DNA from 3 places in the Sutcliffiella sp. FSL R7-0096 genome. Region 2 is predicted to be linked to each of the others. Evidence: a T-box and tRNA genes for the amino acid it is inferred to sense, from the RefSeq annotation. Region 2 holds a T-box; the other regions hold tRNA genes.
What was found. A T-box is a leader RNA that pairs with one kind of tRNA and senses whether it is charged. The one in region 2 lies ahead of ileS (isoleucine--tRNA ligase), so its partner is inferred to be a tRNA-Ile.
Positions count from the first base shown of each region.

Region 1: it has a tRNA-Ile gene. The T-box ahead of ileS (isoleucine--tRNA ligase) is inferred to sense a tRNA for this amino acid. The anticodon was not compared.
Region 3: it has a tRNA-Ile gene. The T-box ahead of ileS (isoleucine--tRNA ligase) is inferred to sense a tRNA for this amino acid. The anticodon was not compared.

Region 1 covers NZ_CP152003.1:7,286-17,239, forward strand. The annotation lists gene gyrA (DNA gyrase subunit A) at 1-2,052, shown strand, start outside; gene MKY77_RS00045 (HD-GYP domain-containing protein) at 2,132-3,202, shown strand; rRNA gene MKY77_RS00050 (16S ribosomal RNA) at 3,593-5,144, shown strand; tRNA gene MKY77_RS00055 (tRNA-Ile) at 5,205-5,281, shown strand; tRNA gene MKY77_RS00060 (tRNA-Ala) at 5,305-5,380, shown strand; rRNA gene MKY77_RS00065 (23S ribosomal RNA) at 5,585-8,516, shown strand; rRNA gene rrf (5S ribosomal RNA) at 8,601-8,717, shown strand; gene MKY77_RS00075 (YaaC family protein) at 9,183-9,954, opposite strand, start outside.
Region 2 covers NZ_CP152003.1:2,037,787-2,047,740, reverse strand. The annotation lists gene lspA (signal peptidase II) at 1-303, opposite strand, end outside; gene ileS (isoleucine--tRNA ligase) at 1,190-3,958, opposite strand; T-box leader at 4,386-4,623, opposite strand; gene MKY77_RS10375 (DivIVA domain-containing protein) at 4,719-5,219, opposite strand; gene MKY77_RS10370 (RNA-binding protein) at 5,299-6,072, opposite strand; gene MKY77_RS10365 (YggT family protein) at 6,140-6,409, opposite strand; gene MKY77_RS10360 (cell division protein SepF) at 6,416-6,877, opposite strand; gene MKY77_RS10355 (YggS family pyridoxal phosphate-dependent enzyme) at 6,894-7,583, opposite strand; gene pgeF (peptidoglycan editing factor PgeF) at 7,583-8,413, opposite strand; gene MKY77_RS10345 (YlmC/YmxH family sporulation protein) at 8,519-8,779, opposite strand; gene MKY77_RS10340 (hypothetical protein) at 8,807-8,959, opposite strand; gene sigG (RNA polymerase sporulation sigma factor SigG) at 9,057-9,836, opposite strand.
Region 3 covers NZ_CP152003.1:27,778-37,731, reverse strand. The annotation lists rRNA gene MKY77_RS00180 (23S ribosomal RNA) at 1-2,425, opposite strand, end outside; tRNA gene MKY77_RS00175 (tRNA-Ala) at 2,631-2,706, opposite strand; tRNA gene MKY77_RS00170 (tRNA-Ile) at 2,730-2,806, opposite strand; rRNA gene MKY77_RS00165 (16S ribosomal RNA) at 2,867-4,418, opposite strand; gene MKY77_RS00160 (pro-sigmaK processing inhibitor BofA family protein) at 4,740-5,003, opposite strand; gene MKY77_RS00155 (YaaL family protein) at 5,146-5,358, opposite strand; gene recR (recombination mediator RecR) at 5,480-6,076, opposite strand; gene MKY77_RS00145 (YbaB/EbfC family nucleoid-associated protein) at 6,087-6,413, opposite strand; gene dnaX (DNA polymerase III subunit gamma/tau) at 6,451-8,142, opposite strand; RNA gene ffs (signal recognition particle sRNA large type) at 8,557-8,821, opposite strand; gene tadA (tRNA adenosine(34) deaminase TadA) at 8,920-9,408, opposite strand; gene MKY77_RS00125 (isochorismatase family cysteine hydrolase) at 9,489-9,954, shown strand, end outside.

The DNA.
Region 1 (9,954 bases), 2.0 Mb from region 2:
TACGATGGTTCTGAAAGAGAACCAATCGTGTTACCAGCACGTTTTCCAAACCTGCTTGTAAACGGTGCTTCTGGTATCGCAGTAGGGATGGCAACGAATATCCCACCACATCAACTTGGTGAAATAATCGACGGAGTACTTGCTGTAAGTAAGGACCCTGACATTACCATACCGGAGTTGATGGAAATCATCCCTGGCCCGGATTTCCCGACAGCTGGACAAATATTAGGCAGAAGCGGAATCAGAAGAGCATATGAAACTGGTCGCGGTTCCATCACGGTTCGTGCAAAAGTGGAGATCGAAACGAAGCCGAACGGCAGAGAAGTCATCCTTGTTCATGAACTACCTTACCAAGTAAATAAAGCAAAGCTGATTGAAAAAATTGCAGACCTTGTGCGTGATAAGAAGATAGAAGGCATTTCCGATTTACGTGATGAATCCGACCGTAACGGAATGCGAATCGTCATGGAAGTCAAAAAAGACGCGAATGCCAATGTGCTTCTTAATAATTTATATAAACAGACTTCCCTTCAAACAAGCTTTGGTATCAACCTGCTTGCATTAGTAAATGGTGAACCGAAAGTATTGAACTTGAAACAATGTCTGTATTACTACCTAGAACATCAAAAAGTGGTAATCAAGCGCCGTACAGCATTTGAACTGCGAAAAGCGGAAGCAAGAGCACACATCTTAGAAGGTCTGCGTATTGCCCTAGATCACTTGGATGCTGTTATCACCTTGGTCCGTAGTTCCCAAACAGCTGATATAGCCCGTGAAGGCTTAATGACCGAATTCTCTCTATCTGAAAAACAAGCACAGGCGATTCTAGATATGCGACTTCAACGTCTAACAGGCTTAGAACGCGAAAAGATAGAAGAAGAATACCAAGGGCTCATGCAGCTTATTGCTGAACTGAAAGCGATCCTTGCAGATGAAGAAAAGGTACTTGAAATTATTCGTGAGGAATTAACAGAAGTAAAAGAACGATTCAATGACACTCGTCGTACCGAAATTATGGTTGGCGGTTTTGAAAACATTGAGGACGAGGATTTGATTCCACGTCAAAATGTCGTGATTACCCTTACACATAATGGCTATATTAAGCGTCTGCCTCTTTCCACTTACCGTAGCCAACGAAGAGGCGGCCGTGGAATTCAAGGGATGGGAACCAATGAGAACGACTTTGTCGAACACTTGTTGACAACGTCCACACACGATACGCTTTTATTCTTTACAAACAAAGGAAAAGTATACCGTGCAAAAGGTTATGAAATTCCAGAGTTCAGCCGTACAGCCAAAGGAATTCCGATCATCAATCTGTTAGAAGTGGAGAAAGGGGAATGGGTCAATGCCATTATCCCGGTAGAAGATTTTGTGGATGACTGGTACTTGTTCTTTACAACCAAGCATGGTATCTCCAAGCGTTCTCCGTTATCCCAGTTCGCCAACATCCGTAAAGGTGGGCTGATTGCATTAGGACTTCGTGATAATGATGAATTGATATCGGTTAAATTAACGGACGGAACGAAAGAGATGATTATCGGAACGAAGAAAGGGATGCTCATCCGTTTCCATGAAACAGATGTACGTTCCATGGGAAGAACGGCAACCGGCGTAAAAGGTATATCCATTTCCGACAGCGATGAAGTAGTGGGAATGGAGCTGTTGGATGAAGGCCTCGATGTATTGGTCGTAACCAAGAACGGATATGGTAAACGTACCCCAGCAGAAGAGTACCGAATCCAAAGCCGTGGAGGAAAAGGAATCAAGACGTGCAACATTACCGAGCGTAATGGGGAGCTTGTTTCAGTGAAGACTGTAACAACCGAAGAGGACTTGATGCTTATCACGGCGAGCGGCGTTCTGATTCGTATGTCAGTGGACGGGATCTCTCAAATGGGCCGAAACACCCAAGGGGTAAAGCTGATTCGTCTTGCAGATAATGAATTTGTCACGACTGTGGCAAGAGTAGACAAAGAAGACGAACCAGAAGATGGTTCGGAAGATACAGAAATCGAAGAAGGAAATTCCACCGAAGAGGTCGAAGAATAAAAGATGCATAGTAAATGATCAACTCTAACAGAGGAGCACTTTCATGTGTTCCTCTTTGTTTATAAGGAGAGAGACGTTCATGTTAGTAAAAACCGAGCAGTTGGTGGAAGGATGTATCTTAGCAAAGGAGGTAAAAGCACTCACCTCCAAGCCCATCATGACCAAAAGAACCGTCCTGACAAACGAACATATCGAAATACTGGAATCTTTTCTTGTGGAAAAAGTAGAAGTGGAAACTTTTCTTTCAAATGGACAGCCATTCAATCCTCAACTTTTAGCAATGATAGAAAAAAAGCCAAAAGAAGACTCCTTCCTGCAATTGTACTTTAAAGCGACCCAAGCCTATAAAAGAATGTATGAGGGTTGGGAATCCGGGACCCCCATCGATTACAGCGCTGTACGTAAGACAATCATTCCTTTGATAGAGAAGTCCCTACAACACCAAGAAGAAGTGTTCACCGTTTATCATTATACAAATGAAGAAGAATACATCTACCACCATTCCGTGGCAGTGGCACTCATCGCAGCGGCTATAGCAAACGCCCTTGGGAATAAAAAGAAAGACATCATCCAGGTTGGAATAGCTGGATTCTTGATGGATTGCGGCATGTCGCGCATTGATCAAAAAATCTTGAAAAACGTGGCTGTACTTAAAAGAGAAGAGTTTTCCCAAATCAAAGAACATCCCATCTTGAGTTACCAAATGGTTAGCAAACAACCGGTCATCCAAGATGAAATAAAACTTGCGGTCCTTCAACATCACGAGCGCTATGATAAAACCGGATATCCTTTCGGGCTTGCAGAAGACAAGATCCATCCTTATACAAAGATACTTGCTGTAGCTGACGTCTTTCATGCCATGACATCACCAAGAAAATATCGAAGCAAGCAATCACCCTTTAAAGTGTTGGAACAGCTCAAGCATGAAACCTTTGGAAAATATGATCTATCTATCGTCCAAGCCCTTATAACAAATGTTTGTAGTTTCAGCATAGGAGACAAAATCAGACTCTCCAATGAAAAGATCGCTGAAATTGTTTTTCTTGATCCAAGTAATCCCCCAAGGCCAATGGTAAGGGAACTTGACTCGGATCGCTTCATTACATTGACCCAGGAATTAGATATCTATATAGAAGAAGTCGTGAAATAGGCTGATAAGGAGGGGCGTTATATACCCCTCCTTTTCCTTTACGGTTGAGAGTCCGATCAAGCCCTAAAGTCGATAATAGTTCAGTGAAAAAAGAAATTAAAAATATATTAAAAAAGTAATTGCATCCCTATCGCCACCGTGCTATAATCAATCAAGTCAGCAACGACAGCAGCTTACATCCTACATGATCTTGAAAAAAGAAAATAAAAAGATGTTGACTTACATGCTGATAAATGATATATTAGTGAAGTCGCTTTCGACAAGTGACACTAACTAAAGAGTTCTTTGAAAACTAAACAAAACAACAGCGTCATAACGTTAATCCTACGGGATTAACAAAATGATTTAAGTAACACAAGCTAGCAAATTTTGAGCAAAAGCTCAGACTCTTTATTGGAGAGTTTGATCCTGGCTCAGGACGAACGCTGGCGGCGTGCCTAATACATGCAAGTCGAGCGGACCTTTCAAAAGCTTGCTTTTGAAAGGTCAGCGGCGGACGGGTGAGTAACACGTGGGCAACCTGCCTGTAAGACTGGGATAACTTCGGGAAACCGGAGCTAATACCGGATAATATAAGGAACCTCCTGGTTCTTTATTGAAAGATGGTTTCGGCTATCACTTACAGATGGGCCCGCGGCGCATTAGCTAGTTGGTGAGGTAACGGCTCACCAAGGCGACGATGCGTAGCCGACCTGAGAGGGTGATCGGCCACACTGGGACTGAGACACGGCCCAGACTCCTACGGGAGGCAGCAGTAGGGAATCTTCCACAATGGACGAAAGTCTGATGGAGCAACGCCGCGTGAGCGATGAAGGCCTTCGGGTCGTAAAGCTCTGTTGTTAGGGAAGAACAAGTGCGAGAGTAACTGCTCGCACCTTGACGGTACCTAACCAGAAAGCCACGGCTAACTACGTGCCAGCAGCCGCGGTAATACGTAGGTGGCAAGCGTTGTCCGGAATTATTGGGCGTAAAGCGCGCGCAGGTGGTCCTTTAAGTCTGATGTGAAAGCCCACGGCTCAACCGTGGAGGGTCATTGGAAACTGGGGGACTTGAGTGCAGAAGAGGAAAGTGGAATTCCAAGTGTAGCGGTGAAATGCGTAGAGATTTGGAGGAACACCAGTGGCGAAGGCGACTTTCTGGTCTGTAACTGACACTGAGGCGCGAAAGCGTGGGGAGCAAACAGGATTAGATACCCTGGTAGTCCACGCCGTAAACGATGAGTGCTAAGTGTTAGAGGGTTTCCGCCCTTTAGTGCTGCAGCTAACGCATTAAGCACTCCGCCTGGGGAGTACGGTCGCAAGACTGAAACTCAAAGGAATTGACGGGGGCCCGCACAAGCGGTGGAGCATGTGGTTTAATTCGAAGCAACGCGAAGAACCTTACCAGGTCTTGACATCCTCTGACACTCCTAGAGATAGGACGTTCCCCTTCGGGGGACAGAGTGACAGGTGGTGCATGGTTGTCGTCAGCTCGTGTCGTGAGATGTTGGGTTAAGTCCCGCAACGAGCGCAACCCTTGATCTTAGTTGCCAGCATTCAGTTGGGCACTCTAAGGTGACTGCCGGTGACAAACCGGAGGAAGGTGGGGATGACGTCAAATCATCATGCCCCTTATGACCTGGGCTACACACGTGCTACAATGGACGGTACAAAGGGCAGCAAAACCGCGAGGTCGAGCCAATCCCATAAAACCGTTCTCAGTTCGGATTGCAGGCTGCAACTCGCCTGCATGAAGCCGGAATCGCTAGTAATCGCGGATCAGCATGCCGCGGTGAATACGTTCCCGGGCCTTGTACACACCGCCCGTCACACCACGAGAGTTTGTAACACCCGAAGTCGGTGGGGTAACCTTTTGGAGCCAGCCGCCTAAGGTGGGACAGATGATTGGGGTGAAGTCGTAACAAGGTAGCCGTATCGGAAGGTGCGGCTGGATCACCTCCTTTCTAAGGAATGTACGCTTGTTGTTTTGTTTAGTTTTGAGAGATCTCTCTCATAGATAGTCGGGGCCTATAGCTCAGCTGGTTAGAGCGCACGCCTGATAAGCGTGAGGTCGGTGGTTCGAGTCCACTTAGGCCCACCATTTTTTAATTATAGAACTTTTATGGGGCCTTAGCTCAGCTGGGAGAGCGCCTGCTTTGCACGCAGGAGGTCAGCGGTTCGATCCCGCTAGGCTCCACCAAGATTTTTTCACTCTGTGAAAATAATCAACCATACAGATAAATCATCCGATTTATCCCTAGACAATTCTTACGAATAGTCATAGTTGTTCCTTGAAAACTAGATAATGTAACTAATATCAAGATATTCACAAAATATCGTTCATCTTAGTAATTTTCTTATAGATATCATCGCTGATATCGACACATGACCAATTTTGGTCGACGGTTAAGTTATTAAGGGCGCACGGTGGATGCCTTGGCACTAGGAGCCGATGAAGGACGGGACTAACACCGATATGCTTCGGGGAGCTGTAAGTAAGCTTTGATCCGGAGATTTCCGAATGGGGAAACCCACTGCTCGTAATGGAGCAGTATCTTTACCTGAATACATAGGGTAATGAAGGCAGACCCGGGGAACTGAAACATCTTAGTACCCGGAGGAAGAGAAAGCAAACGCGATTTCCTGAGTAGCGGCGAGCGAAACGGAATTAGCCCAAACCAAGAGGCTTGCCTCTTGGGGTTGTAGGACACTCAACATGGAGTTACAAAGGAACGGGGTAAATGAAGCGATCTGGAAAGGTCCGTCATAGAAGGTAAAAACCCTGTAGTTGAAACTTCGTTCCCTCCTGAGTGGATCCTGAGTACGGCGGGACACGAGAAATCCCGTCGGAAGCAGGGAGGACCATCTCCCAAGGCTAAATACTCCCTAGTGACCGATAGTGAACCAGTACCGTGAGGGAAAGGTGAAAAGCACCCCGGAAGGGGAGTGAAATAGATCCTGAAACCGTGTGCCTACAAGTAGTTAGAGCCCGTTAATGGGTGATAGCGTGCCTTTTGTAGAATGAACCGGCGAGTTACGATCCCGTGCAAGGTTAAGTCGAAGAGACGGAGCCGTAGCGAAAGCGAGTCTGAATAGGGCGAATGAGTACGTGGTCGTAGACCCGAAACCAGGTGATCTACCCATGTCCAGGGTGAAGTTCAGGTAACACTGAATGGAGGCCCGAACCGACTCACGTTGAAAAGTGAGCGGATGAGGTGTGGGTAGGGGTGAAATGCCAATCGAACCTGGAGATAGCTGGTTCTCTCCGAAATAGCTTTAGGGCTAGCCTCATGTGTTAGAGTCTTGGAGGTAGAGCACTGATTGGACTAGGGGTCCTCATCGGATTACCGAATTCAGTCAAACTCCGAATGCCAAAGACTTATCCATGGGAGTCAGACTGCGAGTGATAAGATCCGTAGTCAAGAGGGAAACAGCCCAGACCGCCAGCTAAGGTCCCCAAGTATACGTTAAGTGGAAAAGGATGTGGAGTTGCTTAGACAACCAGGATGTTGGCTTAGAAGCAGCCACCATTTAAAGAGTGCGTAATAGCTCACTGGTCGAGTGACTCTGCGCCGAAAATGTACCGGGGCTAAACGTATCACCGAAGCTGCGGACTGTTCTTACGAACAGTGGTAGGAGAGCGTTCTAAGGGCGTTGAAGCTAGACCGTAAGGACTGGTGGAGCGCTTAGAAGTGAGAATGCCGGTATGAGTAGCGAAAGAAGGGTGAGAATCCCTTCCACCGAATGCCTAAGGTTTCCTGAGGAAGGCTCGTCCGCTCAGGGTTAGTCGGGACCTAAGCCGAGGCCGAAAGGCGTAGGCGATGGATAACAGGTTGATATTCCTGTACCACCTCCACTCCGTTTGAGCAATGGGGGGACGCAGAAGGATAGGGTAAGCGCGCTGTTGGATATGCGCGTCTAAGCAGTAAGGCTGAGAAGTAGGCAAATCCGCTTCTCGATAAGGCTGAGCTGTGATAGCGAGGGAAATATAGTACCGAAGTTCCTGATTTCACACTGCCAAGAAAAGCCTCTAGCGAGGAGTATGGTGCCCGTACCGCAAACCGACACAGGTAGGCGAGGAGAGAATCCTAAGGTGAGCGAGAGAACTCTGGTTAAGGAACTCGGCAAAATGACCCCGTAACTTCGGGAGAAGGGGTGCTCTGTTAGGGTGTTAAAGCCCGAGAGAGCCGCAGTGAATAGGCCCAGGCGACTGTTTAGCAAAAACACAGGTCTCTGCGAAGCCGTAAGGCGAAGTATAGGGGCTGACGCCTGCCCGGTGCTGGAAGGTTAAGGGGAGAGGTTAGCGCAAGCGAAGCTTTGAACCGAAGCCCCAGTAAACGGCGGCCGTAACTATAACGGTCCTAAGGTAGCGAAATTCCTTGTCGGGTAAGTTCCGACCCGCACGAAAGGCGTAACGATCTGGGCACTGTCTCAACCAGAGACTCGGTGAAATTATAGTACCTGTGAAGATGCAGGTTACCCGCGACAGGACGGAAAGACCCCGTGGAGCTTTACTGTAGCCTGATATTGAATTTTGGTACAGCTTGTACAGGATAGGTAGGAGCCTGAGAAGCCGGAGCGCTAGCTTCGGTGGAGGCGTCGGTGGGATACTACCCTGGCTGTATTGAAATTCTAACCCGCAGCCCTTATCGGGCTGGGAGACAGTGTCAGGTGGGCAGTTTGACTGGGGCGGTCGCCTCCTAAAGAGTAACGGAGGCGCCCAAAGGTTCCCTCAGAATGGTTGGAAATCATTCGCAGAGTGTAAAGGCACAAGGGAGCTTGACTGCGAGACCTACAAGTCGAGCAGGGACGAAAGTCGGGCTTAGTGATCCGGTGGTTCCGCATGGAAGGGCCATCGCTCAACGGATAAAAGCTACCCCGGGGATAACAGGCTTATCTCCCCCAAGAGTCCACATCGACGGGGAGGTTTGGCACCTCGATGTCGGCTCATCGCATCCTGGGGCTGTAGTCGGTCCCAAGGGTTGGGCTGTTCGCCCATTAAAGCGGTACGCGAGCTGGGTTCAGAACGTCGTGAGACAGTTCGGTCCCTATCCGTCGTGGGCGCAGGAAATTTGAGAGGAGCTGTCCTTAGTACGAGAGGACCGGGATGGACGCACCGCTGGTGTACCAGTTGTCTTGCCAAAGGCATAGCTGGGTAGCTACGTGCGGACGGGATAAGTGCTGAAAGCATCTAAGCATGAAGCCCCCCTCAAGATGAGATTTCCTTTTACTTCGGTAAGTAAGATCCCTGAAAGATGATCAGGTAGATAGGTTCGAGGTGGAAGCATGGCGACATGTGGAGCTGACGAATACTAATCGATCGAGGACTTAACCCAACAATGATGAAATAAGTGAACGATATGAATTCTTGATATGGACACATTATCTAGTTTTGAAGGATCAACCTTCAACTGAATATGTCTGGTAATGATGGCGAAGAGGCCACACCCGTTCCCATACCGAACACGGAAGTTAAGCTCTTCAGCGCCGATGGTAGTTGGGGGATCTCCCCCTGTGAGAGTAGGACGTTGCCAGGCAAATTTAAGGGAAACCAGTGCTTATTAAATTAGGCGCTGGTTTTTTTGTGTTTTTTGGGGGATGAGGAGGAGCGAGAGGGAGAGAGTATAGGTGATTTTGAGGTAGTGGTTTTTATCAGTTGGTGTCGAATGGAGTTTAAATGATGTGACTTGGTTGATAACACGGAAAAGTTGACTGATAAAATCAAAGCTGTTGGATCGAAAGCAAAGATTTACAGTGATTAATCACTTCATCAGAGCTATAAAGACAATCTGGAGGTGAATTTTCCATTGAGATTGTCATAATCAAGGCTATAAAGACAATCTGGAGGCAAATTTTCTGTTGAGATTGTCATCATCAGGGCTATGAAGACCATTTGGAGCTGATTTATCAATCGAAAAGGTCCTCATTTGAAGACCTATCTCCATAGTTTCTCACACCACGAACGTCCTCACCTCCTCCCATGAGAGGAACAAGCAGACCCCCTATGCCTCCCTATCGATACCGAGCGTATTCAACAAATACCCATGCAAATAATACGGTATTTTCAGGAACGCAACATCAAGGAACTGGTTGATGAGGGAAATGTCGCTGCTGTTGAATGTATGAAGCAATTCTCCCCACCATTCTGTTTCATACCGGCAGATCATGCTAAGGTTATATAAAAGCAGATAATGCGACAGTATTTCAGGGGAAAAGGTTAGCTGTTCCTTTTTCCTAGGAATGTACAGGGCGTTCTTTTGATAGTTGTATAATAAAGGGGAGTAATTAACATTCGCAACATGATTCTCCAACCTTTTAAATTGAAGGTATTTGTCTGTCACGGAATCTAACTCATAGGACGTTTGTTTAAGAAAATACTGTACGAAGCGGTCTTTGGTCATTTTATAATCATCGAGAATGGATAGCGGTATCCGAATACATTCATCATTCACCTTTCCTACTGGAAGGAATGGGGTTTTGTTTTTGGTTATTTTAATGGTTGTTTCTAGTTCGGGGATGGAGAAAAGTAAATCCTTCATGGAATACTTTGTACCTTCTGTTTGTTTCACATGGAACATTTTGTCGCTAAAGTGCGAAAAGAGTCCATTTTTCTGAACTTTTACTTCATCTTGTATGAATTCGTAGCTTTGTTTTTTCCGCTTTCTTGTAGAGACTCCGTGAGCTAGTACAGAAGTGGATTCTGGATAGGAAGGATCGACCGTTAACAAGCAGGCTTTGATCAGCTGGACCATGCCATAAAACATAAGAACAGGT
Region 2 (9,954 bases):
ATCAATGAAGTTACCGATCGCCCCTCCTAGCATCAAACTCAATGCAAGCTTCATCCAAGGCTGATCTTTAGGCAACTTTTGCAAGTACACAACAAGTCCGATTACAACACCTACTGTAATAATATAAAAAAAGTACATCTGGCCTTCTAATATCCCCCAGGCAGCTCCACGATTGCGGTGGGAGGATAAGTACAAAAAGTTATGTATAATCGGAATGCTTTCTCCAAGCTCCATGTATCTTACAACCAACCATTTTGTTAGTTGGTCGAGAATGATAATTCCAAGTGCAATAAGATAATACATCTTGACAAGTACCCCCAGCTTTTTATATGTACTTTTGAATTATAGCAAATAGAGGGTTGTAAATAAAGCTGAAGTATTGACAGATTAGTTTCTATACTAAAAAACTGGGCAAACCGCTCATTCCTTATAAAGATGGATAATTTCTTAATTAAAGTTGATAAGAGTGGTTCCATACATCCTCTATGACGACTGAACTTCTATTTTTTGTATTTCTGGTGGTTCCATACACCCTCTATGGCGACTGAACTGCTCTTTTTTGTGTTCCTGGTGGTTCCATCCCCCCTCTATGACGACTGAACTGCTCTTTTTTGTGTTTCTGGTGGTTCCATACACCCTCTTTGACGACTGAGCTTCTATTTTTTGTGTTCCTGGTGGTTCCATACACCCTCTATGACGACTGAACTTTTCTTTTTTGTGTTTCTGGTGGTTCCATACACCCTCTATGGCGACTGAACTTCTATTTTTTGTGTTCCTGGTGGTTCCATACACCCTCTATGACGACTGAACTTTTCTTTTTTGTGTTTCTGGTGGTTCCATACACCCTCTATGGCGACTGAACTTCTATTTTTTGTGTTCCTGGTGGTTCCATACACCCTCTATGACGACTGAACTTCTATTTTTTGTGTTTCTGGTGGTTCCATACACCCTCTATGGCGACTGAACTTCTATTTTTTGTGTTCCTGGTGGTTCCATACACCCTCTATGACGACTGAACTGCTCTTTTTTGTAGTGCTAGTGGTTCCATACGAAACCACACCTCCAAAAAAGGATAAATAGAATTGCTTTATACTCACGAATCGCTCATCCAACTCCAACGCTCCGGAAATCAACAGGGTATTATACTTTCTTCAAAAAAAAACCGCCGACAAAGGTCAGCGGTTTTCTTTTAAGCAGTGTAGTTCTCTTTTACAACGGAAGCACAACGAACACATAGTGTCGGATGGTCGGCATCTTGGCCAACTGTTGGTGTTACAACCCAGCAGCGGTCACATGTTTCTCCATCGGCTGGATTTACGGAAATTGCGACGCCTTCAAATACTTGAGCATTCTCAGGAGCATCTTCCTTCACTCCGGCCACTTCCAAACCGGAAACGATGAACAACTGTTGAACATTTTCCTCGATGGAATCAAGCAATGTCTTTGTTTCAGCATTAGGGTACAATGTAATTTTCGCTGCAAGAGATTTACCGATAACCTTTTCGTTACGGGCAACTTCCAGCGCCTTCAGCACATCGTCGCGTAATGACATGAATTTATCCCATTTCTCTTCAATTGCATCTGCATTTTCAACAGGCAATACATCCGGCATATCCACCAGCTGCACGCTTTCCTCTTTTACAAACTCGATGTGAGACCACACTTCATCAGCTGTATGAGGAAGGATAGGTGTCACAAGCTTTGTAAGAGCAAGTAATGTCTCGTAAAGGACTGTCTGGATTGCACGGCGGTCATGCTGATCCTTCGCTTCGATGTAAAGGATATCCTTTGCAAAATCAAGATAGAAAGAACTTAGTTCAATCGTACAGAAGTTATGAACCGCATGGTAGATACCGGCAAATTCATAGTCTTCATAGGATTTCTTAACCTTTGTGATCATGTTGTTAAGCTTCACCATCATATAACGGTCCACTTCACGTAAATCTTTCATCTCCACAGCGTGGACTGTCGGATCGAAATCAGCAAGGTTTCCTAGAAGAAAACGGAATGTGTTACGGATTTTACGGTACACTTCAGCTACCTGCTTCAAGATGTTATCAGAAACACGAACATCTGATTGATAATCAACAGATGCCACCCATAGACGAAGAATGTCTGCTCCAAGCTGATTCATTACCTTGGATGGAAGAACTACGTTACCAAGGGACTTACTCATCTTGCGTCCATCCCCATCCAGTGCGAATCCGTGGCTTAGAATCCCTTTGTAAGGAGCTTTTCCTGTTACTGCTACACTTGTTGTCAAGGAAGAGTTAAACCATCCGCGGTATTGGTCAGAACCTTCAAGATATAGGTCTGCCGGACGTTGCAGGTCATCTCTTTCTTCTAGAACGGATTGATGGGAAGATCCGGAATCGAACCATACATCCATGATGTCCATTTCTTTGAAGAATGTACCATTCGGACTTGCTTCATGCTTAAAGCCTTCCGGTAGCAGGTCTATTGCTTCTTTTTCGAACCAAATGTTTGAGCCATGCTCCCTGAACAGTGCAGATACATGATCGATTGTCTCATCCGTGATGATTTCCTGCCCGTTTTCTGCGTAGAATACCGGAATCGGAACACCCCACGCACGCTGACGGGAGATACACCAGTCGCCACGGTCACGTACCATGTTATACAGGCGCGTTTCGCCCCATGCTGGTACCCATTTAGTTTCTGCAACCGCTTCAAGCAATTGATCTCTGATTTTATCGATTGATGCAAACCATTGTGCCGTTGCACGGAAAATGGTCGGCTTTTTTGTACGCCAGTCATGCGGGTAGGAGTGAGTGATAAAGTTCAATTTCAGAAGTGCTCCTGCTTCTTGAAGTTTTTCTGTGATCGGCTTGTTCGCCTCGTCATAGAATAGCCCTTCAAAGCCAGGTGCTTCTTCTGTCATGTTTCCTTTTGCATCAACCGGGCACAGCACATCCAAACCATATTTCTTCCCGATGATAAAGTCGTCTTCCCCGTGACCAGGTGCCGTGTGTACACAGCCAGTTCCCGCGTCTGTTGTTACATGGTCACCTAACATTACTAAGGATGTACGATCGTATAGTGGATGCTTTGCAACAATATGTTCAAGCTCTGCACCTTTAAATGCTTTTACCACTTTGGCATCTTCCCACTCAAGCGTGCTGGATACCGTTTCAAGAAGCTCTGCAGCAATGATGAATTTTTCACCGTTCACTTCCACCACACTGTAATCAAGATCGGCATTTACGGCAATTCCAAGGTTAGCCGGGATCGTCCATGGAGTAGTTGTCCAGATGATGAACCGTTCAGAACCATCCAGCACACCCTTTCCATCTTGAACATTAAAGGCTACATAGATGGAAGGAGAACGTTTATCCTGGTATTCAATTTCCGCTTCTGCAAGTGCGGATTCACTGGACGGGGACCAGTAAACAGGCTTCAACCCTTTATAGATCAGACCATTTTTCGCCATTTCACCGAACACCTTGATTTGCTGTGCTTCATATTCTGGCTTTAATGTGATATATGGGTTGAACCAGTCGCCACGTACCCCGAGTCGCATAAATTGCTCACGCTGACGGTCTACTTGGTCATAGGCATATTCTTCACACAATTTACGGAAATCTGCAACAGACATTTCCTTGCGTTTCACTTTTTTGTTTTTAGTTAAAGCTGTTTCAATTGGCAAACCATGAGTATCCCAACCCGGCACATATGGAGCATGGTATCCGCTCATGGACTTATAGCGAACGATAAAGTCCTTTAAGACCTTGTTTAGCGCGTGACCCATATGGATGTCACCATTTGCATATGGAGGTCCATCGTGCAATACGTACATCGGACGGTCCTTTGTGCGTTCTTGTACCTTTTTATAGATGTCCATTTCATCCCATTTTTGTTGTAGCTGTGGCTCGCGGTTCGGCAGGTTTCCGCGCATTGGGAATTCGGTTTTTGGCATTAATAACGTATCTTTGTATTCCATGGTATTTCCTCCAACTTTCACATTTTTAATTTGTTGTTTTTTCATAAAATAATGGATCTGATAAACAGCGCTGTTAATTTCCGCACTGGGCTGCGCTTTCCTAGGGGCGCTTGCGGGGTCTCCTCGGCTTCGCCTAGACCACTGAAAAAGTACATTATTCTATCTGACTAATACCGCTGTTGATTTCCACAAAAGGCTGCGCTTTCCGCGGGGCGACCTTGAGCCTCCGCAGGAGTCTTCGCCTTTTGTTCCAATCAACAGCTAGAAATTATTAGGACGATAAGTTATTATGTTTTTCAGTGGCCACGCTTCACTTGCGGGGTCTTTCGCTAAGCGCTATCTCCTTGAGGAGTATTCGTCCTGTAATCCAATCAACAGCTATGAAACTCTTTACCATAAGATAAATAAAAAAATCCCCTCGTCCCAAAAAAGGGACGAGAGGATCTCCCGTGGTACCACCCTAAATTGACCAGACTGTTTGAGGCAGTATCCGATCCACTTTAGCATTCGTAACGTGAATGTGACGACTGAACTTACAAGCTATCAAGCCTTCAGTCCGGTGCTCTAGGGTGATATTCATTCCTCTTCTTATACCGGGCTTCCACCGTCCCCGACTCGCTCCAATAAGTGATAAGAGGAACTACTGTCCCTATCAACGCTTTCTATTCTGTATAATGTAAATAAGTTCATTTAAACTATCATATGAAAAAACTTTGATTTGTTTCGTTATTATACTGAATATAACCTTATATCGTCAAGGTTATACTCCACTTTCTTCTAATTCTTTATCTTTTTCCTCGTATTCCATCAAATGTTCCCAATCGTCATTATCAATCAATTCCAATTGTGCTTCAACTAGCATCTTGAAACGGTTACGAAAAATCTTTGATTGTTTTTTCAGTTCATCGATTTCTACTTGCAGCTTTCTTGACTTTAAGAGAGATTCATTAATGATGCGATCTGCGTTCTTTTCCGCCTCTTTAATGATCAGCTTTGCTTCCTTTTGAGCATTTCTTCTGACATCTTCTGCAGATTCCTGTGCCACCAAGATAGATTTATTCAATGTTTCCTCAATGGTTGTGAAATGAGATAGACGGTCATGTAATTCTTTCACCTTTTCCTCATGTTCTTTCTTTTCACGTAAAATCATTTCATAATCCTTGATTACCTGATCTAGAAACTCATTTACTTCATCTTCATCGTAACCACGAAAAGCCTTATTAAATTCTTTATTGTGAATATCAAGCGGTGTTAAGGGCATTGATGCCACCTCCATTAAAATCTCGACTAGTACTTAACATTATTCGACAGGCAACCTCGTTTTCCTGCCTAGCAATAAATTATTTTTGTTTTCCTACAATAATTCTCCATTTATCTTTTTTGGTTTTCCCATCAAGAGTAAGGAGCTTACTTCTTCCAAATCCCCTTACGGAAAGGATATCCCCTTCCTGGCATTCGAAGGCTGTCTGCTCAACAAGCTTCCAATTGACTTTGACTTTCTTTCCGTCAATAAGTAATTGGGCTTTTTGTCTGGACAGATTATAAATGGAAGCTATCATGACATCGAGTCTGAGGGATGCTGCTGTAGTTGACTTTTCCTCCCAGCTGGTTTCTGCCGCGTATAAATCGTTAAGTGGCATTTCAGAAAGAGTTACCTTCACTCTTCCCACTTCTTGCAATTGAAGTTCGACAAATGAACTTACTTCCGAACCGAGAACCAACTGTACATGTTTATCATGAAAGTATATATCTCCAAACTTGCTTCTTTTCAATCCTATGCCCATTAATGAACCAAGTACCTGTCTGTGTTCAATCTGTACAAATTTATCGGGGTAGGAGAGTTTAAACGGTTTTAATTGGAAATCGTCGATAGTTGGTTGAATGTAAGGTGGATATAGTAAAGCACGTTTTCGTTCAGCACCTTCTGCTCCACCGTGAAATGCAAGCTTCACTTCATCATTGTTTCCAACGACACTCTTCACAATATCTTGTTCGCGCGGATCAAGAAAGTCAGTGAGCTTAGGGGCATACTGCTCCATCACTGTGTCTTTCCATTCCAATACCTGATCGATAAAATCATGTTCTTCTTGTCGAAAGTGTTGATAAATACTCATAATATCACTCTACTCATACAAAAGTTAAATAGGGAATCCGCCTACACGAGATTCCCTACATTTATGGTTAGTATAGTCCTAGCATTCCAAACAGTGCCTGAAGACCGTATACTGCATAGCGCAATACAAAGATGGCTACGATTGGGGAAATGTCAATCATCCCTAGCGGGGGAATGATTCTACGGAACATGTCTAGGTATGGTTCACAAATCCGCCCTAAAATTCTACCAAATGAAGATTCTCTGGCACCCGGGAACCAGGACATGAAGATATAGATTATTAACGCGATTGTATACATAAAAACTAACTGATTAAGTAAATTGAAAAACATATACATTTAAGCTTACCACCTCTTATCACTAAAGTTTTCTTGCTCTTGCTGCATAATCTCAGAAATAGATCCTGATACATCCACATTATCGGGAGTGCATAGGAAAATATTCTGCCCGATTCGTTGGATATCCCCACCTATGGCATAAACGGTGCCACTCAGGAAGTCCACGATTCTTTTTGCCTGATCCATATCAATCCTTTGAAGATTGACGATGATTGCCCTGCGGTTTTTCAGATGATCGGCAACATCCTGCGCTTCCGAGTAAGATCTTGGCTCATATAGAACCACTTTGGAAGTTTTTTGAACACTTTGCAAGCTTACAACATTTTGTTTTGTTGGTTGGGTTGTTCCGGATCTAGTCCTTCTTGGCTCTTCCATTACCTCTTCTTCCTCATAGGCATCAGTTTCTTTGTATTCATATTCCTCATCATCCAAAGCAAAAAAACTTTTGAATTTAGATTTGATTGTCATTCTTTACACCTCCACTTTATTGTTCGTTTCCAACAAGCGCACTTCCAATTCGGATAAAGGTGGCACCTTCTTCAATCGCTATTCTATAGTCGTTGGACATTCCCATGGACAATTCTTGACATGGTGCATATGGAAGATTCAGTTCTTGGACTTGAACTTGCAGTGCTTTTAACTCACGAAAGCAATTTCTTATCTCTGCTTCATCGTCGGTGTAAGGGGCCATCGTCATTAATCCAACCACGTGGATATTAGGATAATTCCCTAGTTTTTCGACAAATCCTAAGGCTTCTTCCTTGGGCAATCCATGCTTGGAGTCCTCCGCTGAAACATTCACTTGCATAAAACATTTTACGGGTTTTTCTGTACGTTTATGTATCTCTTCCGCGAGTGATTCGCGATCTAAGGAATGGATATAATCCACTTTATCAATAATTTTCTTTACTTTTTTGGATTGCAATGTCCCGATAAAATGCCAGGTTGCTTTATTGGAAAGCACATTCCATTTCTCCCGTAATCCATCGTCCCTATTTTCACCAAGGTGATGGACCCCGGACTCTACAGCTTCTTTCGCCCTGTCAACTGATACGTACTTAGTAACTGCAATGATATTTATTTCCTCAGGGGAACGACCGACATTTTCACAGACATCACGAATGTTTTTTTGAATCTTTTCCAGATTATTTTCAACCGAATCCAGAATGCTCATTATCCATTCGCCCCTTTCAAGCCGATGAAGCTCATCATTCTTCCAGTATTGCCTTTATCACGTCGATGGGAAAAGAATAAAGAATCCTCCCTGCTTGTACAAAAAGAACTGCAAAGTATGTTTTCGTCTTTGACCCCTGCCTGCAAGAGAAGTTCATAATTTACTCTTTTTAAATCTAATTCAAACTGCCCCTCGGACACTTCCTTCATGAAGTTGTCCGGATCGATAGTTGGAAGTGCATTTTTCACCTTATTTACAACAAAGTGATCCACCACATAGGCTTCTGCAGAAATGGAAGGCCCAATTGCCACAAATATAGAATCGTCATTTATCCCTTCCAGTATCAAGGACTTGATCATCTTCCCTGCAATATTTTTCACTGTACCTTTCCAACCTGCGTGTGCAATTCCTACGATGGCATGATCAGGAGCAAAAAAATACAATGGTACACAATCAGCAAAGCAAAGAGTAAGCAATATGTCCGCTCTGTCTGTGTAGATGCCATCCGTTCCTGGCAATGCGGTATCATATGAATATACCCCTTTGCCTTTATATGACTCATCTACTTTTACAATATTATCTTCATGGGTTTGGTCACAGCCCACCCAATTTTCGGTGGGCATATTCAGTAATTCAGCTACAGTCTCTTTGTTCTGACATACTGCATCTTGAGAATCTTTTACATGCAAACCCATATTCAGTGTATTAAAATGTCCTTCACTGACTCCTCCGTTTTTGGTGGTAAAGCCGACAACCAAGTTAGGTTTATGCTTCTTCCATGTATGGAGGGACAATGTTTGTTCATTTTCCAGAACAAATGGCTCTGTCATAGTCGACACCTTCTTTATTGGTTACGCTGATATTCCTTCATATTGTACCACATTTTTCTACTAACATTGAATTATATTGTATGATTCGACAGCTTTTTTCGCGTTTTATTCCTCGTAGGCGGTTTCCACCTTCGTTTGATAACGAACAAGTATCACATCTGCACCAATTTTAACAATATTACGCCATGGAATGACTACTTCCTCATCCTTTCCAAAAAAACCAAGCATTTTTCCCCCGCCTGTAATGATAATGGCCTCGATTTTGCCATTGGTTAAGTTAATGTCGATATCACCAATATTTCCAAGCTTCTTCCCATCTGACACACTGACAACATCTTTCATCTGGAAATCGGATATTTTCACCATTGCCATTCCCCCATTTTATCTATCATATTAAACTATATGATAGTTGACTGCTTCTTCATGAAGGGAAAATAAAATAGTTTCATTAATCTGTAGGTTACTTTCAATTGTTGATTTTCGTTCCAGACGCTTCGCTTGCCTGCTAGTGTCTGGTAATGTCTGCTCGCCTTCCACTACAATCAACAAGGTATCTTTATCAACTAAATAGTTATTACTCGTCCCAAAAAAAGAACCAGTTTCCCATTTTGGATACTGGTTCTTTTCTTTATATTATCCTGGTTTAGCTTTGGATATTTTTATTCATCTGCTTGATTGCCGCCTTTTCAAGGCGAGATACTTGAGCTTGCGAAATTCCGATTTCATCAGCAACTTCCATCTGTGTTTTTCCTTGAAAGAACCGCTTTCTCAAAATGAGCTTTTCCCTGTCATTCAATCGCCTCATTCCTTCTTTTAAAGCGATTTCTTCTATCCACTGGATATCTTTATTCTTCTCATCACTGATTTGATCCAATACATAGATGGGATCTCCACCATCGTTATAGATCGGTTCAAAAAGTGAGACAGGATCCTGAATGGCGTCAAGCGCGAAAACGATTTCTTCATGTGGCACTTCCAACACTTTTGAAATTTCTTCGGCTGTCGGCTCCCTGGATGTTTCACTCATCAATCTTTCTCTCACTTGCAGCGCTTTGTAGGCAATATCACGCAACGACCTCGATACTCTTATCGGGTTATTGTCACGTAAATAACGTCTGATTTCCCCGATGATCATCGGCACTGCATATGTAGAAAACTTTACATTTTGACCTAAATCAAAGTTATCAATGGATTTCATCAATCCAATACATCCTACTTGAAATAAGTCATCAACAAATTCTCCACGGTTATTAAACCGTTGAATAACACTTAATACAAGCCTCAAATTCCCATTCACAAGCTTTTCTCGAGCGGAGAGTTCACCACTTTGCATTTCACGAAATAACTTCCGCATTTCTTCATTTTTAAGAACAGGAAGTTTTGAAGTGTCCACTCCGCAAATTTCAACCTTATTACGTGTCATTCTTTCCCCTCCTAACAGGAGTTGCTGTTCAGAGTTAAGTATCTCCTCAGGAGGGAAAAATATGCATATCCAGAAATCTATCTATTCTGACAAATATTCTCAATCCTTATCATTACTG
Region 3 (9,954 bases), 2.0 Mb from region 2:
TCACTAAGCCCGACTTTCGTCCCTGCTCGACTTGTAGGTCTCGCAGTCAAGCTCCCTTGTGCCTTTACACTCTGCGAATGATTTCCAACCATTCTGAGGGAACCTTTGGGCGCCTCCGTTACTCTTTAGGAGGCGACCGCCCCAGTCAAACTGCCCACCTGACACTGTCTCCCAGCCCGATAAGGGCTGCGGGTTAGAATTTCAATACAGCCAGGGTAGTATCCCACCGACGCCTCCACCGAAGCTAGCGCTCCGGCTTCTCAGGCTCCTACCTATCCTGTACAAGCTGTACCAAAATTCAATATCAGGCTACAGTAAAGCTCCACGGGGTCTTTCCGTCCTGTCGCGGGTAACCTGCATCTTCACAGGTACTATAATTTCACCGAGTCTCTGGTTGAGACAGTGCCCAGATCGTTACGCCTTTCGTGCGGGTCGGAACTTACCCGACAAGGAATTTCGCTACCTTAGGACCGTTATAGTTACGGCCGCCGTTTACTGGGGCTTCGGTTCAAAGCTTCGCTTGCGCTAACCTCTCCCCTTAACCTTCCAGCACCGGGCAGGCGTCAGCCCCTATACTTCGCCTTACGGCTTCGCAGAGACCTGTGTTTTTGCTAAACAGTCGCCTGGGCCTATTCACTGCGGCTCTCTCGGGCTTTAACACCCTAACAGAGCACCCCTTCTCCCGAAGTTACGGGGTCATTTTGCCGAGTTCCTTAACCAGAGTTCTCTCGCTCACCTTAGGATTCTCTCCTCGCCTACCTGTGTCGGTTTGCGGTACGGGCACCATACTCCTCGCTAGAGGCTTTTCTTGGCAGTGTGAAATCAGGAACTTCGGTACTATATTTCCCTCGCTATCACAGCTCAGCCTTATCGAGAAGCGGATTTGCCTACTTCTCAGCCTTACTGCTTAGACGCGCATATCCAACAGCGCGCTTACCCTATCCTTCTGCGTCCCCCCATTGCTCAAACGGAGTGGAGGTGGTACAGGAATATCAACCTGTTATCCATCGCCTACGCCTTTCGGCCTCGGCTTAGGTCCCGACTAACCCTGAGCGGACGAGCCTTCCTCAGGAAACCTTAGGCATTCGGTGGAAGGGATTCTCACCCTTCTTTCGCTACTCATACCGGCATTCTCACTTCTAAGCGCTCCACCAGTCCTTACGGTCTAGCTTCAACGCCCTTAGAACGCTCTCCTACCACTGTTCGTAAGAACAGTCCGCAGCTTCGGTGATACGTTTAGCCCCGGTACATTTTCGGCGCAGAGTCACTCGACCAGTGAGCTATTACGCACTCTTTAAATGGTGGCTGCTTCTAAGCCAACATCCTGGTTGTCTAAGCAACTCCACATCCTTTTCCACTTAACGTATACTTGGGGACCTTAGCTGGCGGTCTGGGCTGTTTCCCTCTTGACTACGGATCTTATCACTCGCAGTCTGACTCCCATGGATAAGTCTTTGGCATTCGGAGTTTGACTGAATTCGGTAATCCGATGAGGACCCCTAGTCCAATCAGTGCTCTACCTCCAAGACTCTAACACATGAGGCTAGCCCTAAAGCTATTTCGGAGAGAACCAGCTATCTCCAGGTTCGATTGGCATTTCACCCCTACCCACACCTCATCCGCTCACTTTTCAACGTGAGTCGGTTCGGGCCTCCATTCAGTGTTACCTGAACTTCACCCTGGACATGGGTAGATCACCTGGTTTCGGGTCTACGACCACGTACTCATTCGCCCTATTCAGACTCGCTTTCGCTACGGCTCCGTCTCTTCGACTTAACCTTGCACGGGATCGTAACTCGCCGGTTCATTCTACAAAAGGCACGCTATCACCCATTAACGGGCTCTAACTACTTGTAGGCACACGGTTTCAGGATCTATTTCACTCCCCTTCCGGGGTGCTTTTCACCTTTCCCTCACGGTACTGGTTCACTATCGGTCACTAGGGAGTATTTAGCCTTGGGAGATGGTCCTCCCTGCTTCCGACGGGATTTCTCGTGTCCCGCCGTACTCAGGATCCACTCAGGAGGGAACGAAGTTTCAACTACAGGGTTTTTACCTTCTATGACGGACCTTTCCAGATCGCTTCATTTACCCCGTTCCTTTGTAACTCCATGTTGAGTGTCCTACAACCCCAAGAGGCAAGCCTCTTGGTTTGGGCTAATTCCGTTTCGCTCGCCGCTACTCAGGAAATCGCGTTTGCTTTCTCTTCCTCCGGGTACTAAGATGTTTCAGTTCCCCGGGTCTGCCTTCATTACCCTATGTATTCAGGTAAAGATACTGCTCCATTACGAGCAGTGGGTTTCCCCATTCGGAAATCTCCGGATCAAAGCTTACTTACAGCTCCCCGAAGCATATCGGTGTTAGTCCCGTCCTTCATCGGCTCCTAGTGCCAAGGCATCCACCGTGCGCCCTTAATAACTTAACCGTCGACCAAAATTGGTCATGTGTCGATATCAGCGATGATATCTATAAAGAAAATTACTAAGATGAACGATATTTTGTGAATATCTTGATATTAGTTACATTATCTAGTTTTCAAGGAACAACTATGACTATTCGTAAGAATTGTCTAGGGATAAATCGGATGATTTATCAGTATGGTTGATTATTTTCACAGGGTGAAAAAATCTTGGTGGAGCCTAGCGGGATCGAACCGCTGACCTCCTGCGTGCAAAGCAGGCGCTCTCCCAGCTGAGCTAAGGCCCCATAAAAGTTCTATAATTAAAAAATGGTGGGCCTAAGTGGACTCGAACCACCGACCTCACGCTTATCAGGCGTGCGCTCTAACCAGCTGAGCTATAGGCCCCGACTATCTATGAGAGAGATCTCTCAAAACTAAACAAAACAACAAGCGTACATTCCTTAGAAAGGAGGTGATCCAGCCGCACCTTCCGATACGGCTACCTTGTTACGACTTCACCCCAATCATCTGTCCCACCTTAGGCGGCTGGCTCCAAAAGGTTACCCCACCGACTTCGGGTGTTACAAACTCTCGTGGTGTGACGGGCGGTGTGTACAAGGCCCGGGAACGTATTCACCGCGGCATGCTGATCCGCGATTACTAGCGATTCCGGCTTCATGCAGGCGAGTTGCAGCCTGCAATCCGAACTGAGAACGGTTTTATGGGATTGGCTCGACCTCGCGGTTTTGCTGCCCTTTGTACCGTCCATTGTAGCACGTGTGTAGCCCAGGTCATAAGGGGCATGATGATTTGACGTCATCCCCACCTTCCTCCGGTTTGTCACCGGCAGTCACCTTAGAGTGCCCAACTGAATGCTGGCAACTAAGATCAAGGGTTGCGCTCGTTGCGGGACTTAACCCAACATCTCACGACACGAGCTGACGACAACCATGCACCACCTGTCACTCTGTCCCCCGAAGGGGAACGTCCTATCTCTAGGAGTGTCAGAGGATGTCAAGACCTGGTAAGGTTCTTCGCGTTGCTTCGAATTAAACCACATGCTCCACCGCTTGTGCGGGCCCCCGTCAATTCCTTTGAGTTTCAGTCTTGCGACCGTACTCCCCAGGCGGAGTGCTTAATGCGTTAGCTGCAGCACTAAAGGGCGGAAACCCTCTAACACTTAGCACTCATCGTTTACGGCGTGGACTACCAGGGTATCTAATCCTGTTTGCTCCCCACGCTTTCGCGCCTCAGTGTCAGTTACAGACCAGAAAGTCGCCTTCGCCACTGGTGTTCCTCCAAATCTCTACGCATTTCACCGCTACACTTGGAATTCCACTTTCCTCTTCTGCACTCAAGTCCCCCAGTTTCCAATGACCCTCCACGGTTGAGCCGTGGGCTTTCACATCAGACTTAAAGGACCACCTGCGCGCGCTTTACGCCCAATAATTCCGGACAACGCTTGCCACCTACGTATTACCGCGGCTGCTGGCACGTAGTTAGCCGTGGCTTTCTGGTTAGGTACCGTCAAGGTGCGAGCAGTTACTCTCGCACTTGTTCTTCCCTAACAACAGAGCTTTACGACCCGAAGGCCTTCATCGCTCACGCGGCGTTGCTCCATCAGACTTTCGTCCATTGTGGAAGATTCCCTACTGCTGCCTCCCGTAGGAGTCTGGGCCGTGTCTCAGTCCCAGTGTGGCCGATCACCCTCTCAGGTCGGCTACGCATCGTCGCCTTGGTGAGCCGTTACCTCACCAACTAGCTAATGCGCCGCGGGCCCATCTGTAAGTGATAGCCGAAACCATCTTTCAATAAAGAACCAGGAGGTTCCTTATATTATCCGGTATTAGCTCCGGTTTCCCGAAGTTATCCCAGTCTTACAGGCAGGTTGCCCACGTGTTACTCACCCGTCCGCCGCTGACCTTTCAAAAGCAAGCTTTTGAAAGGTCCGCTCGACTTGCATGTATTAGGCACGCCGCCAGCGTTCGTCCTGAGCCAGGATCAAACTCTCCAATAAAGAGTCTGAGCTTTTGCTCAAAATTTGCTAGCTTGTGTTACTTAAATCATTTTGTTAATCCCGTAGGATTAACGTTATGACGCTGTTGTTTTGTTTAGTTTTCAAAGAACTCTTTTTCGTCGTTCTCTCGAAGCGACTTTATTATCTTATCACATACTTCCGAAACAAGTCAACAACTTTTTTAAAAGTAATTTTGATTTATTTAATCGGTCGTTTGTGACAACGAAATATAATATACCATTTATATAAAGGAGAAGTCAATGATAAAAATAAAAAAGCCTCCTTTATTTTCAGGAGGGCTAATTGGTGCTTAATATCATCTCATAATATATACATTTGAATGATTACCAAAGAGATGACACCAGGTATTCCTAATAGTCCAGAAACGGTAGCAGTGGCAGGGTTGATTGGTACGTGTATCCCCATGGAGTTTCCAAAGGCGTTTAAGAAGAATAAAAAAAGCGCCCCAATCATTACTTTTATAAGCGCCTGTCCGGCAAAGCGCAATGGCTTTATCGGTGTTCCCACCAACAGAACAAGTAAGATCAGCCCGCCTATCAATCCTATTACCAATAACGGTTCCATTATGTTTCCCCCTCTTGCCAGCTTGTACTAAACTATATGTGAGAGGCTTACAGTTAAGAACTTGCTATGTGGATAATAGTCTCTATGGATCTCTATTTATGAAAAGATCTAATAAAAAAAGCAGCTGAGATGTTGCCTTCAGCTACTTCTTCACCATACGTGTACGGACTTCCCTTAATAGGAAGAGATATTTTGCTTCTGCCAATTTTAGTTGGCAGATCACCTCTTCTGAAGGATCCAGACTTTTATCCACTAGACTCTTGTGTTTTGTCCAACGGTGTTTACATTCTTCAGTGGTATCCATTAGTTTGGCGTCGAACTGTTTTTTTAAGCGGTCTTTTTTTCGAAAGAACATAGGTTGTGTTAACCCCTTTACCAATTAAGTCATTGCTTCTATCCTTGGCTTGCTTAAGACTAAACACCGCTGTTGATTTCCGCACCGGGCTTAACCAAGCTTTCAATAAGAAACGAAAATCTTAGATTTCCCGTCTTCCCTCAAGGGCTTTAGATAATGTCACTTCATCTGCATATTCTAGATCTCCGCCAACAGGAAGTCCATGAGCAATACGGGTCATTTTTATCCCAGATGGCTTTAAAAGCCTTGAGATATACATGGCAGTAGCTTCGCCTTCTATGTTGGGGTTGGTTGCAAGGATCAATTCTTGCACCTCATCATCCTGCAATCGTTTGATAAGTTCCGGGATCTTGATATCTTCCGGACCGATGCCATCCATAGGGGAGATTGCCCCATGCAGGACATGATAAAGACCGTTATAGTCCCTCATTTTCTCCATTGCGATAACATCCTTGGTTTCCTGCACCACACATATGATGGTTCTGTCCCGCCTATTATCCTCACAGATATAGCACGGGTCCTTGTCTGTGATATGTCCACACACGGAACAGTATGAGAGATTCCGTTTTGCATTAACCAAGGCTTTTGCAAAATCAAGTACAGTGTCTTCTTTCATATTAAGTACGAAAAAAGCCAGACGAGCGGCCGTTTTCGGGCCGATACCTGGCAATTTCATAAAGCTGTCGATCAGCTTTGATATAGGCTCAGGATAGTGCATAAAGGTCCTCCTAGAAAAGTCCTGGCATGTTTAACCCTTTAGTGAATTGACCCATGGTGTCATTTGTTAACTCTTCCATTTTCTTAAGGGCATCGTTTGTTGCTGCTAGAACCAAGTCTTGTAGCATTTCGATATCTTCAGGGTCTACCACTTCTTCTTTGATATTTACTTCGATGATCTCCTTCTGACCATTAACGACAACTGTTACCATACCGCCGCCAGCAGTACCTTCCATTGTCTTTTCAGCCAGCTCCTCTTGAGCTTTCGCCATATCTTTTTGCATTTTTTGCATCTGTTTCATCATTTTTTGCATGTTACCCATTCCGCCGCCACGCATCATAATAAATTCCTCCTAATATTGTCATAATGTTTTATCATTCTTTGATTTCTACAAGATCTGGACCGACGAGTTTTTTCGCTTCTTCAATAAAGGGGTCGTCTTTTGCCTCGTCGCCCTCTTCATCACTTTTTTGTCCACGAATGAATCCTTCTCGTATTTTCAGCCATTCTTCTTCCGGAACGGCCAGCATATCATAAGACTTGCCGGTAAGCTCAAGGATGATTTGCTCCAGGTTCTGCTTGACCGGTTCATCGGATGCCATTTTGCAATGTATTTCATATTTAAACTTTAACACAAAAGCACTGCTTGCTGCAGCTACAGGTTCGCTATCAGTCAACAAAGCCGCATGAGATACTTTGTTCTGCTTGCGTAATGCTTCCAGTAATTGGGCCCAGCTGCCTTTGATGCTGTCCAGATCTCCTCTTGTTGCCTGCTTCAGCACTTCCTGAATTCGGCCGGTTGCAGGCTTAAAGCCGTTTCTTGCTCCTCCACCACTTCTTGCAGGGGACTTGCTTGGAGCAGTAGGTTGTGCCGCTCCGCCTACATTCCCTGCCGCAAGCTCTTTCACTTTGCTTTCCAGCATGGTGATTTTCTTTTGCAGCAGATTCACCTGATCTTGATTGGCTGCTTCCTGCGTGGAGGCTTCAAGCTGGCAAAGCTTGACTATCGCCACTTCGAGATAAATACGGGGATGATTTGTCCACTTCATTTCCTGTTGGCTTTTATTCAGGATATCAATCGTTTCATAGATCGTTTCAGTAGGGATTTCCTCGGCAAATCGCTGAAACGCTTCATCCACCTGTACTCTGTCCAATATCTGTTCGAGGTTTGGTGCCGTTTTATATAAAAGCATGTCACGGTAATAGAAGATAAGGTCTTCTAGAAACCTGGCGGGATCCTTCCCTAATTGGAATACCTTATGTAAGGAGTCCAACGCCTCTGCAACATTTTTATGATACAAGCCATGGACGATGTCTGTCATGAAGGTTTGGGAAACAGAACCTGTGATGGCCAGTGCATCTTGGACGGTTAATGTCCCGTCACTGAAAGAGATTGCCTGGTCCATCAGGCTGAGGGCATCACGCATCCCACCCTCTGCCGCTCGAGCTATTACAGCAAGCGCTTGCGGCTCCGCCTCTATTGCTTGGGCCTGTAAGACAGTAGATAGCCTTCCGACGATCGACTCCCCTGTAATCCTTTTAAAATCAAAACGCTGACAACGCGAGATGATCGTTAAAGGTATTTTATGGGGCTCTGTTGTCGCCAAAATAAAGATGACATGTTTCGGAGGTTCTTCTAGTGTCTTTAATAAAGCGTTGAAGGCCCCGATCGACAGCATATGTACTTCATCTATAATATAAACTTTATATTTCACGGAACTTGGAGCATATTTGACCTTGTCACGAATATCACGGATTTCGTCCACTCCATTGTTGGAGGCCGCATCAATTTCTATAACATCGGAAATCGAACCATCTGTAATGCCTTTACAGGAAGGGCATTCATTGCATGGCTCTGCTACCGGTGCATGTTCACAGTTCACCGCTTTTGCAAGTATTTTGGCCGCACTTGTTTTTCCTGTTCCTCTTGGACCGGAGAACAAGTAGGCGTGAGAAAACTTTTGTTGAAGCAGGGCGTTTTGTAAGGTTTTGGTTATATGTTCCTGTCCCACAACGTCTTCGAATAGTTGCGGTCTAAAAACACGGTATAAAGCTTGATATGCCACCAATATGCCCTCCTTCTTTTTTATCCTCTTCCATTATACCGTATGGCTTGGGTAAAATAAAATGTTTGTTCCATGTCTGTGGGATTCTTGTTAATTGATATTTATTTTTGGGTTTTCGAGTTGCGTGTGGACGTGGGGGCATTGGTTAGATGTAGATGCTCTAGTTGCAGTTGGCTGGAGGTAGGATGATCTGACGCTTACTATTGCAAATGTCCAAAGATTTCGGGTTCTTGTCCGAAGGAAGAAGAAAGTTGTCCAAACCTTTTTCCACACTCAAAATATGCCATTTCCCACTAAAAATACTACAATTTCACCCCACATCAAGAGGCCGGCGTCCCCCCTTTTGGTCAAAAAATATCCATGAAAAAACCCACCCTAGAAACTAGAGTGGGTTTGATAGCTATTATTAAACTGCCGTGCACCTTCCGTCGATTAGTCACCATAAGCGTTACTCAAGCAGTTAGCTCGACCCAGGCAACCCTGCGGCACATGAGAGAGTCCGCTTAATGCTGCTTCCTTCCGGACCTGACATGGTTCACGGGTTCCCATTGCGCAGGACCCAGGTGTCAACACCACTTACTTGAGGCAGACCCTACAGCCTACTAACCTCGAGAAGGGATTCAGCCTCGCTAGAGCGGATTGCGAGTACAGGGCACCGCTACCTCCCCGCTTAGCACGACAAAATTAAAACCATAAGTTGGTTGCGTCATTAACTCGACGCATAATTTAGTATAAAGGGTAATGGTTTAAAATGCAAGTCTATACACCTGTAAATATTTAGGTGGCATTATTGGACTGCTGTTTCTTTTCTTTCTTTTCCTGGCGGAGCCTTCTGAAAAACGTGGACAAGAGCTCCCCGCATTCCTCTGCAAGCACGCCGCTCACAACGTCCGTCTGGTGATTGAACCTTTCATCCTGTAAGAGGTTCATCAGTGTCCCTGCGCAGCCCGCTTTTGGATCTTTTGCACCGTACACCACTTTCTTCACTCTTGACTGGATGATGGCTCCGGCGCACATTGGGCAAGGTTCCAATGTCACATACAACGTGGCATCCTCCAAACGCCAAGTTTTCAAGGATTCACAAGCCTGATCGATAACCAGTATTTCTGCATGCGTAATGGATCGCTGTGTTGTTTCCCTTAAGTTATAGCCACTCGCAACTACTTGCCCGTCCAGTACAAGCACAGCCCCAATGGGAACTTCCTTTAATGCTTCGGCCTTCTTTGCCTCAGCGATTGCGAGCTTCATGAAATATTCATCCTGCATATATAATTTCCTTTCCTTATCAACCCTGTTTATATTCTCGGCCTCATATCCATAGACTAACCCTTATGAGGTGATAAAACATGATGGAGCATTCCGCTTTACTTATAATAGATATTATCAATGATTTTCAATTTAAGCACGGAAATGCCTTAGCAGAGAAAACAGCGACGATCTACCCAAATATCGTGAAGCTCAAAGACATGATGATAAAAGAGCAACGCCCAGTCATCTATATCAATGACCATTATAACCTATGGCAGGCAGATTACGATAAGATCATGGAAAAATGCCGCAACCCTCTCAGTGCACCGATCATTGAAGCCCTAAGACCGACAGATCAGGATTTTTTCCTGATCAAGCCCAAGCATTCCGCTTTTTATGGAACAGCCCTACATACGCTGCTCTCCCAGCTGAAGGTCAAAAATCTCATTCTAACCGGGATCGCCGGCAACATTTGTGTATTATTCACGGCAAATGATGCATATATGCGTGAGTTGGGACTCTGCATCCCTCATGATGCCATTGCATCTGCAGATGAACAGGACA